Regions from separate parts of the Paracoccus sp. J55 genome, predicted to be linked through region 2. Evidence: riboswitches for the same ligand, from Rfam matches in the RefSeq annotation. Region 2 holds a riboswitch; each other region holds the start of a gene.
What was found. A riboswitch is a leader RNA that binds a small molecule or an ion and turns the genes downstream of it on or off. The one in region 2 is predicted to bind cobalamin.
Positions count from the first base shown of each region.

Region 1: it holds a riboswitch for cobalamin, as region 2 does, so the genes downstream of both, PARJ55_RS0105505 (TonB-dependent siderophore receptor) here and PARJ55_RS0111585 (CbtB domain-containing protein) in region 2, are expected to answer to the same signal.
Region 3: it holds a riboswitch for cobalamin, as region 2 does, so the genes downstream of both, PARJ55_RS0117445 (ABC transporter substrate-binding protein) here and PARJ55_RS0111585 (CbtB domain-containing protein) in region 2, are expected to answer to the same signal.

Region 1 covers NZ_AZVA01000004.1:52,297-55,536, forward strand. The annotation lists gene PARJ55_RS0105500 (hypothetical protein) at 329-526, opposite strand; cobalamin riboswitch at 1,059-1,273, shown strand; gene PARJ55_RS0105505 (TonB-dependent siderophore receptor) at 1,408-3,240, shown strand, end outside.
Region 2 covers NZ_AZVA01000010.1:113,397-116,636, forward strand. The annotation lists gene PARJ55_RS0111580 (endonuclease/exonuclease/phosphatase family protein) at 1-982, shown strand, start outside; cobalamin riboswitch at 1,122-1,326, shown strand; gene PARJ55_RS0111585 (CbtB domain-containing protein) at 1,363-1,539, shown strand; gene PARJ55_RS0111590 (CbtA family protein) at 1,541-2,239, shown strand; gene PARJ55_RS0111595 (hypothetical protein) at 2,310-2,843, shown strand; gene bluB (5,6-dimethylbenzimidazole synthase) at 2,843-3,240, shown strand, end outside.
Region 3 covers NZ_AZVA01000033.1:20,548-23,787, reverse strand. The annotation lists gene folK (2-amino-4-hydroxy-6-hydroxymethyldihydropteridine diphosphokinase) at 1-238, opposite strand, end outside; gene PARJ55_RS0117450 (NYN domain-containing protein) at 251-805, shown strand; cobalamin riboswitch at 954-1,146, shown strand; gene PARJ55_RS0117445 (ABC transporter substrate-binding protein) at 1,294-2,307, shown strand; gene PARJ55_RS0117440 (iron ABC transporter permease) at 2,304-3,240, shown strand, end outside.

The DNA of each region.
Region 1 (3,240 bases), on a different contig from region 2:
TGCGGTTGGCTGCTGCCGAGTGCGGTCGTGAGTGATGCGGATGCGCCACGCGCTGGAATGGATCAGAGCTAGCCCCTGCCCCGCCCGCGATCTGTCGCAGGGCCGTGAGCGCACCAGGACGGTTGCCCGTGCCGGCTGCTTTCGATCTGCCCGGCTGCGATCCAGTTCATCACCGTGCGGCGCGTCACGCCCATCCCCACCTTCAGCCAGCGAATCTGACCGACGCCGCCGATCCGGCCTGCCGTGCCGAGATGGACGGGGCCGGGTGCACGACCCCGAAACGCCAAAGGCAGCCCGGAGGCTGCCTTGCAGCGTCGGTGGCGACGCTTCACTCGGCCGCGAAGCTGGTGGCGAACTGTCCGCACCAGTCGTTCGACTTGACGACCGGCCAATAGCCCCTGGTATCCGCATCCTTCTGGGTGACCGGCGGGTTGGCGCGGCACAGGCCGGAATCCGAAAGCGTGCTGGCGGAGTTGGCGACGTGATCCTCATAGAACGCGCAGGCGTTGCAAGCGGTCTTTGCCATGTTTGTTTCTCCTGGCTGGCTGGCTGGCTGGCTGGGTCCTGTGGTGGCTGGCTGGCTTTCCGCTGGCTGGCGACCTTGAGCCGGATATAGAGAGGGATTCGCGGAAGGTCAATAAATAATCTAGCAAAAACATATAGTTGACAGAATTCCTCGGTGACATTTTCCTGATGCGAACTGTCGGGTTCGGATTTTGCGTCCCGTGGAAAACGCTCAGGAATGGACGGCGCGCCCGTGCCATCCGCGGCCGGCGCCCCGGCCGCGCCCTCCGGCGGTGGCGAGGTTCTCGGGCCGGCGCGGAACCCGCGGCGGCTTCCCGATTCCGGCCCCCTTTTCCGGCAGGCGGCGCCTTCCCGCGCCGCAGGCGGGCGGGTTCCGCCGGTTCCATCCCGCAGCAGGCAGAGGGGCACCGATCCCTCCGGCACCAAAGCGTCCTTGCCCCCGCGGCGCGCTTCAGCGGCCGGTTCCACCCGGCGGATTGTCGCGGCCGCGCGGCGGCACCGGATTGGCGCTTGACAGCCCGCGGCGCCCTGCGGCAATGCAAGGCCGCTACGGTTCCGGCGCCATGCCGGATGAAAAGGGAACACCGGTGCGCCCGCCGGCCGCAAGACGGCCAGGGCAAGGCCGGGGCTGCCCCCGCAACTGTATGCGGTGAGCGAAGGCCGCAGGCGCCACTGGGCAACCCCCGGGAAGGCCGGCCCGAGCAACGATCCGCAAGCCAGGAGACCTGCCGCAGCGATCACCCATTTCCGGCGCGGGGCGCGCCCGGGAAGCGGCCGTTCCGCAGAGGTGACAGTCGCCGTCCCGCGGCCGGGCTGTCGGGCCTGTCCGCAGGGCAGTTCTGCAAATCGCGGGGCCGGGCCCCGTGCTGGAAAGGCTTTGGAATGTTCAGAACCCCGGTCTCCCTGCTGGCCGCCGCCGCCCTGCTCCTTCCGGCCGCCGCCACGGGCCAGGAGAGCCAGGCGCCCGTCATGCTCGACCCCGTGATCCTGTCGGGCGGCCTGTCGCCGGTCGCCGAAAGCGCCTATGGCCGCGCCCACAGCATCCTGACCGCCGGGGATCTGCAAGAGCGCGGCTTCGTCACCGTCCAGGACGCGCTGCGCGACCTGCCCGGCCTGGCCGTGACCTCGACCGGCGAGACCCTGACCAAGGTCCGCATCCGCGGCGGCGAAGCCAATCACGTGCTGGTGCTGATCGACGGGGTCGAGGCCAATGCCCCCGGCAGCGGCGACTATGTGTTCGGCGGCCTGCTGACCGAGGATGTCGAGCGCATCGAGGTGCTGCGCGGCCCGCAATCGACGATCTACGGCGCCAATGCCGCCGCCGGGGTGATCGCGATCACCACCCGCCGCGCCTCGGCCCCGGGGCTGAGCTATGGCGGTGGGGTCGAGATCGGCGGTCAGGGCACCCGCGCCGCCAGCGCCCATCTTCGCGCCATGGGCGCGCGCGGCCAGATCAGCCTCTCGGCCGCGACGCGCCATACCGATGGCGAGGACGCCTCGCGCACGCCGGGCGGCGATACCGAGTTCAACGAGCGCGACAGCCTGACCCTCGGCGGCTCCTACGACATCAGCGAGGCGGTGACCGCCGGCTTCACCCTGCGGCGCAGCTGGCAGGAATACGGCTATGACGAATCGGTGTCCTTCGTCGCCTCGCCCGACGAATACCTGCGGGACGAGCCATGGACCGCCGACCGGGACGAGACTTACGGCTCGCTCTGGCTCGAAGCCGAGGCGCTGGGGGGTCGGCTGCTGAACCGCTTCGCCCTTTCGGGCAGCAACCAGGCCACCGCGCATTTCTACGACGGCCGGCCGGACTACGACGACGCCTCGCGGCTGCGGGATCTCAGATATACCGGCACATGGGCGCTTGATGGCGGCGATGCCCGCAACTCGGCGCAGAAGCTGAACGTCGCGCTGCAGAAGAAACGAGATATCTACGAGGCCTCCTTCGCACCGGGCGGCCGGTATGAGCGTGATACGAGATCGGCCGCGCTGGAATATCAGGGCCGGTTCGACAACGGGATCGGCATCCAGGCCGGCCTGCGGCGCGATTTCAACGAGGATTTCCGCAACGCCACCACCTGGAACATCGCCGGCGCGTGGCAAATGCCCGACCGCGACCTGCGCCTGCGCGCGGCCGCCGGCAAGGCCATCGTCAACCCCACCATGTTCGAGCTTTACGGCTATACGCCCGGCACCTATCGCGGCAACCCGGACCTCTCGCCCGAGACCAGCCGCGGCTATGAGATCGGCGCCGATCTGGGCTTTGCCGGCGGAAGGGGCCAGTTGGGAGCCACGCTGTTCACCAGCAAGGTCGAGGACATGATCGCCGGGGCCGGGGAAACCTCGACCAACATCGCCGGCACCAGCACCCGCAAGGGGTTCGAGCTGGAACTGGATCTGCAGGCAAGCGACCGGCTGCGCTTCGGCGCGAACTATACCTATGCCGATGCGCAGACCGCGGAAGGCGAGCCCATCGCCGGCCAGCCCCGCCACCTGCTGGGGCTGCGTGCCACGGCCGGCTTCGCGCAGGGCCGCGGCTCGGTCACCGCCGATCTGCGCTATGTCGCGGGCAACTACGGCACGGAATGGTTCCGCAACTGGACCCCGCCCACCACCGAACTGCCGGATTACGTGACCGTGAACCTGGCCGCCGGCTATGACCTGACCGGAAATGTCCGGCTGACCGGCCGGGTGGTGAACCTGTTCGACAGG
Region 2 (3,240 bases):
GCGGATCGCCACCTACAGCCCCGACCTGTCGCGCGACGGGCCGGGGCTTTTGTTGCGCGACCTCGGTCGCGAGGATGCGCAGGTCGCCGCGGTCGTCGCCGTGCTGGCCGAGACCCGGCCCGACATCCTGCTGCTGACCGATTTCGACTGGGATCTGGACGGCCGGGCGCTGGACGCCTTTGCCGCAAGGCTGGCCCGGGCCGGGCTGGACTATCCGCACCGTTTCGCGGCGCGACCGAATTCCGGCATGACGACCGGGCTGGACCTGAACGCCGACGGGCGGCTGGGCACGGCGGACGACGCGGAGGGCTATGGCAGATTCTCGGGCCAGGGCGGCATGGCGATCCTGTCGCGCCATCCCATCGGGCCGGTCACGGATTACACCGGCGCCCTGTGGCGCGACCTGCCCGGCCACCTGATGCCGCCGCTGCCCGAGAAGGTGGCGGCGATCCGCCGGCTGTCCTCGACCGCGCATTGGGACGCGGTCGTGACGGTGAGGGGCAACCCGCTCCACCTGCTCGCCATGTCCGCGACGCCGCCGGTCTTCGATGGGCCCGAGGACCTGAACGGCCGGCGCAACCATGACGAGCTGGCCTTCTGGCTGCACCACCTGCCGGGCGGCCCTTTCGTGCTGGCCGGCAACCTCAATCTCGACCCCATGGACAGCGAGGGCCGGCCCGAGGCGCTGGCCCGGATCATGGCGCATGTCACCGACCCCCGGCCCCGTAGCGCCGGCGGGGCGGCAGCAAAGGGCGGCGTGAACGACCGCCACAAGGGCGATCCGGCGCTGGATACCGGCGACTGGCCCGACGACAAGCCGCCCGGCAACCTGCGCGTCGATTACGTCCTGCCGGCCAAGGGCCTCACGGTGCTGGACGCGGGCGTGTTCTGGCCGGCCGAGGGCCCGCTGGCCGAGGCCGCCCTGGCCGCTTCCGCGCACCGGCTGGTCTGGGTCGATCTGGACTGGCCGCCGGCCCCGTGATCCGGACAAGCCCGCCTGCCTCGATCCCCGCGCGATCCCTCGGGCATCTTCTTCGTTCTCCAAATACCCATGCGACAGCGCCGCCCGCCGGCCCGCCGCCCGGTCCTCGATTCCGCTTGCCGCCGCGGCGGCGGCGCAGGTAACATATGCGTGTATCGGTGCCCCTTTCCGGGGCCAAAAGGGAATGCGGTGCGGCCCGGGGCATCCGGGGCCAAATCCGCAGCCGCCCCCGCGACTGTAAGCGGAGAGCGGACGCCCATCATGCCACTGGCCAACCGGCCGGGAAGGCGGGCGTCTGCCGTGACCCGCAAGCCAGGAGACCTGCCGATGCGCAAAACCGCAACGTCGTCGGGTTGGACGACATAAGGAAAGGGTCGCAGATGACCGCAAAACCCATGACCGCCGCGGGGGCCAGCCGCGCCTCGGTGCTGTTTCCCGCCATCGCCGCCTTCGCCATCGGCTTCGGGCTGATCTTCATGTCCGGGCTGGTGCAGGCCGAAACCCTGCATGACGCCGCACATGACGTGCGTCACGCCACCGGCTTCCCCTGCCACTGACATGTTCTCGCGCATTCTGACCAGCGGATTGATCGCTGGCGCTGCAACGGGGCTGATTGCCGCCCTGTTGCAGCTTTGGTTCGTGCAGCCGGTGCTGCTGCATGCCGAGCTTTACGAATCCGGGCAGCTGGCGCATTTCGGCGCCGAATCCGTCAGCGCGCATCAGGATCTCGGCCCCTTCGAATGGACCCGCAACATGCTTTCGGTGCTGTTCACCATGCTGGTCTATGCCGGCTACGGGCTGATGCTGGTGGCGCTGATGGCGGTTGCCGAATCGCAGGGCAATGCGGTCACGGCGCGGCGGGGGCTGCTTTGGGGTCTTGCCGGCTACCTGACCATGCAGCTCGCCCCCGCCTTCGGCCTTGCCCCCGAGGTGCCGGGCGTCGCCGCCGCCGATGTGCAGATCCGCGCCATCTGGTGGCTGGGCACGGCACTGGCCACCGGGCTTGCTCTGTGGCTGATCGCCTTCGGCAGGGGCTGGCCGGCCTGGGGCGTGGCAATCGTGCTGATCCTGGCGCCGCATCTGATCGGCGCGCCGCAGCCCGACAGCTATGCCGGCCCGGTCCCGCCCGAGCTTTCGGCCGAATTCGCCGGCCGCGCGCTGGGGGCCGGCGCCCTGGCCTGGGCGGTGCTCGGCCTGCTGGCCGGCTGGTTCTGGCAGCGCGAGGGGCAGCGCGCGCCCCTTCCGCAAGCCGCCTGATCCGGGCCGCAGCCCTTCCGGCCGGGCGCGCAGCCGTGCCCGGCCCTTTCCATGAACCGGGGGGACAGACATGGATCGCTCGATCCCGATGCTGCTGATCGGCCTGATCTTCGGCGGCGGCATGGGCTTCGTCATCGCCGCCGCCAACGGCATCACGCTGGACGGTCACGACCACGGCGCGCATGGCCATGGCGCGCAGGCCGCGGCGCATGACCACGGCGCGCCCATCGACCTGCCTGCTGGCAGCGCCACCGCCTCGGCCCGGCTGGAGCCCGACAGCGTCGCGGGCTGGAACCTGTTCCTGCAAAGTCCCGGCTTCTGCTTCGCCCCCGAACATGCCGGGCTGGCCGACCGGCCCGGCGAGGGGCACGCGCATCTTTACCTGAACGGCCGCAAGATCGCCCGGCTCTACGGCCCGGCCCATCACCTCGACGCGCTCGCGCCCGGCGACCGGCTGCGGGTCGAGCTGAACGCGAACGACCACCGGCCGCTGACGGTTGCCGGCCAGCCGCTCGCCGTCGAGCTGACGGTGCCCGACCGGCCGATCGCCATCCGCGCCGGGGCCGCGGGCCTGCCCGACAGCGCCATCTGCGCGGCGTCCTGATGGAGTTCGGCCCCGAGGACAGCGCCGCACTGGAGCGCATCCTGCGCTGGCGCCGCGACGTGCGGCATTTCCGCGACGACCCCATCCCCGAGCCGCTGCTGGACGAGTTGCGCGCGGCGATGGAACTGGCGCCCTCGGTCGGCAATGCCCGGCCCTGGCGGGTGATCCGGGTCGAAAGCCCGGCGCTGCGCGCCGAGATCCGCGCCGATTTCCTGCGCTGCAATGCCGAGGCCGCCAACCGCTATCAGGGCCGGCAGCGGCAGGAATACGATGCGCTGAAGCTGGCCGGCCTGGACCGCGCGCCCGTCTGGCTGGCCGTCTTCACCCGGATCGACCCGGCCGAGGGCCATGGCCTCGGCCGCGCCACCATGCCGCAAACCCTGCGGCAATCGACGGC
Region 3 (3,240 bases), on a different contig from region 2:
CGGGCGGCAGCGCGCAGGAAAGTGAAACCGCAGCGTTCACATAATCGGGACCGGAACCGGCCGGCACCGCCGGGGTGGACCAGAATCGGCTGACGGCAAGCGGCACAACCGCAGGTAATTTCAAAAGCTTATCCAGCGCGAAACGCAAGCTGTCCGATGGGATACCTGCCGAACTAGGCAGGTTTGCACCCAGCGCCACCAGGACTAAGTTCGCCTTCTGACTTTGGTAAAGAGACATCTTGGGGGAATCGTGTTTTACAAGGATGATCGGCTGGCGTTGTTCATCGACGGGTCGAATCTTTATGCTGCCGCGAAGGCGCTTGGCTTCGATATCGACTACAAGCTCTTGCGGCAGGAATTCGAGCGGCGCGGCAAGCTGATCCGCGCCTATTACTATACGGCCCTGCTGGAGAACGAGGATTACTCACCGATCCGTCCGCTGGTCGACTGGCTGCATTACAACGGCTATTCCATGGTGACGAAACCCGCGCGTGAATATACCGACGCTCTGGGCCGCCGCAAGGTCAAGGGCAACATGGATGTCGAGCTGGTCATCAACGCCATGGAGCTGGCGCCGCGGCTGGACCATGCGGTGCTGTTCTCGGGCGACGGCGATTTCCGGCCGCTGGTCGAGGCGCTGCAGCGCCAGGGCGTGCGGGTCTCGGTGGTCTCGACCATGCGCAGCCAGCCGCCGATGATCGCCGACGAGTTGCGCCGCCAGGCCGACAATTTCATCGAACTGGACGCGCTGCGCGACATCATCGGTCGCCCGCCCCGCGAAAGCGCCCCGCAGCAGGACGCCTGAACCCCCGGCGCCGCCGAAGACCCCGTCCCGGCGGGCCGGCGCCTTTCCCTTCCCCCGCCGCGGCGGGCCAAGGGTCTTTCTTTCCCCGATCATCCACCGCTTCCTGACAGGCTTGGCCATATCCGGCTTGCCAGGCGGCCGCGTTTCGGCGATACGCCCCCTTGCCGGTCCCGAAAGGGCCAAGAGGGAATCCGCGGCGCATCCCTGCGCCAACCGGAACTGCCCCCGCAACTGTAGGCGGCGAGCCGCGTCCGATCACGTCACTGGGTCCTCGACCCGGGAAGGCCAGGACAGGCAGAGACCCGCCAGTCAGGAGACCTGCCGGCGCCTTGACGTTCACACCGGGCGGGGTTGTCCGGGGAGGGTGAGATGACGACAGCCAGACGCGGTCCCATGCCGCCTGCCCCGCCTTGCGGGCAGGACGCGGTCCGCCAAGCCCAACGTTGCGCCGCCTCCGGCCCCTGGTCCCAACCAGATGGAGACGGAGCATGTTCCTGCGTTCGGGCCTGATCGGCCTTTCCCTGTCCCTTGCCGCATTCGCCGCCCATGCCGGCGCGACCGGCTATCCGCTGACGGTCGAGAACTGCGGCCAGACGCTGGAATTCGACGCCGCGCCGGCCTCGGCGGTAAGCGTCGGCCAGGCCGCGACCGAGGTGCTTTACGCGCTCGGCCTCGGCGACAAGGTCGCCGGCACCTCGGTCTGGTTCAGCGAGGTGCTGCCGCAGTTCCGGGACATCGACGCCAAGGTCGCACGGCTGGCCGACAACGATCCCAGCTTCGAAAGCGTGGTGGCCAAGAAGCCGGGGCTGGTCGCGGTGCAATATGAATGGCATGTCGGCCCGCAGGGCATCGTCGCCACCCGCGAGCAGTTCCACGAGCTCGGCATCCCGACCTATGTCATGCCGGCCGATTGCGTCGGCAAGGACAACACGGTCGGGCTTGACGGCACGCGGCTGGCGATGTTCTCGACCGCGAGCCTCTACCAGGGCATCGAGGAACTGGCGGCGATCTTCGACGTGCAGGACCGGGGCGCCGCGCTGGTCGCAGACCTGAAGGCGCGCGAGGAGACGGCCGAGGCCGAGGCCAGGGCGCTGGGGCTCAAGGACGGATCGGCGGTGTTCTGGTTCTCCTCGGCCGAGATGGACATCGATCCCTATGTCGCCGGCCGCAAGGGTGCGCCGGGCTACATGATGGAGACGCTGGGATTGCGGAACATCGTGGAATCGGACGAGGAATGGCCGACCGTCGGCTGGGAGACCATCGCCAGGGCCAATCCCACGGTGATCGTGGTGGCCCGGATGGACCGCCGCCGCTTCGAGGCCGACGACGTCGAGAAGAAGCTCGCCTTCCTGAAATCTGACCCGGTGGCCAGCCAGATGGACGCGGTGAAGGCCGGCCGCATCGTCGTCATGGATGCCGGCGCCATGGACGCGACGATCCGGGTGATCGACGGGCTGGAAGAGCTGGCGGCGGCGCTGAAATCCTACGGCCTGCCGCAATGACGCCGGCCGCGGCCGGACCGCGCAGGGCGCTTGTCGCCGCGCTTCTGGCGCTGGCGGTGCTGGCGGCGGCGGTGCTGGCCGGGGCGATGATCGGCGAGACCCGCATCGCCCCGGATCTGGTGCTGAAGGTGCTGGCCAACCGGCTGTGGCAGGCGGGCCATGCGCTCGACCCGCTGGATCAGGGCATCGTCTGGAGCTATCGCGTGCCCCGCGCGCTGGTCGCCGCCGCCTGCGGCGCGGGGCTGGCCGTCTCGGGCGTGGTGCTGCAGGCGCTGCTGCGCAACGCCCTGGCCGATCCCTATATCCTCGGCATCTCGGCCGGGGCCTCGACCGGGGCGGTGGCGGTGACCATCGCCGGGCTCGGGGCGGGGCTGCTCTCGATGTCGCTCGGCGCCTTCATGGGGGCGCTGATCGCCTTCGGGCTGGTGGCGGCGCTGGCCCGGGCCGCCGGCGCCGACGCCGGACGCGGCGGCGCGGCGCAGATCGTGCTGGCGGGCATCGCCGGCTCGCAGCTCTTCAACGCCCTGACCGCCTTCGTCATCGCGAAATCGGCGAATGCCGACCAGGCGCGCGGCATCATGTTCTGGCTGATGGGCAATCTCAGCGGCGTGCGCTGGCCCGAGGTGCAGCTGGCCGTGCCGGTCGCCGTCATGGGCTGGCTGATCTGCCAGCTGCATGCGCGCGGGCTGGACGCCTTCGCCTTCGGGGCCGACAGCGCCGCCTCGCTGGGCGTGCCGGTGCGGCGGGTCCGGGCGGTGCTGATCCTGGCCGCGGCGCTGGTGACGGCGGTCATGGTGTCGATCCTGGGCTCGATCGGCTTCGTCGGGCTGGTGATCCCGCATGCGGCGCGCTTCCTGGTCGGCGTCCGCCACGGCCGGCTGATCCCGGCCGCGGCGCTGATCGGCGCGGTCTTCCTGATCGGCGCCGACATCC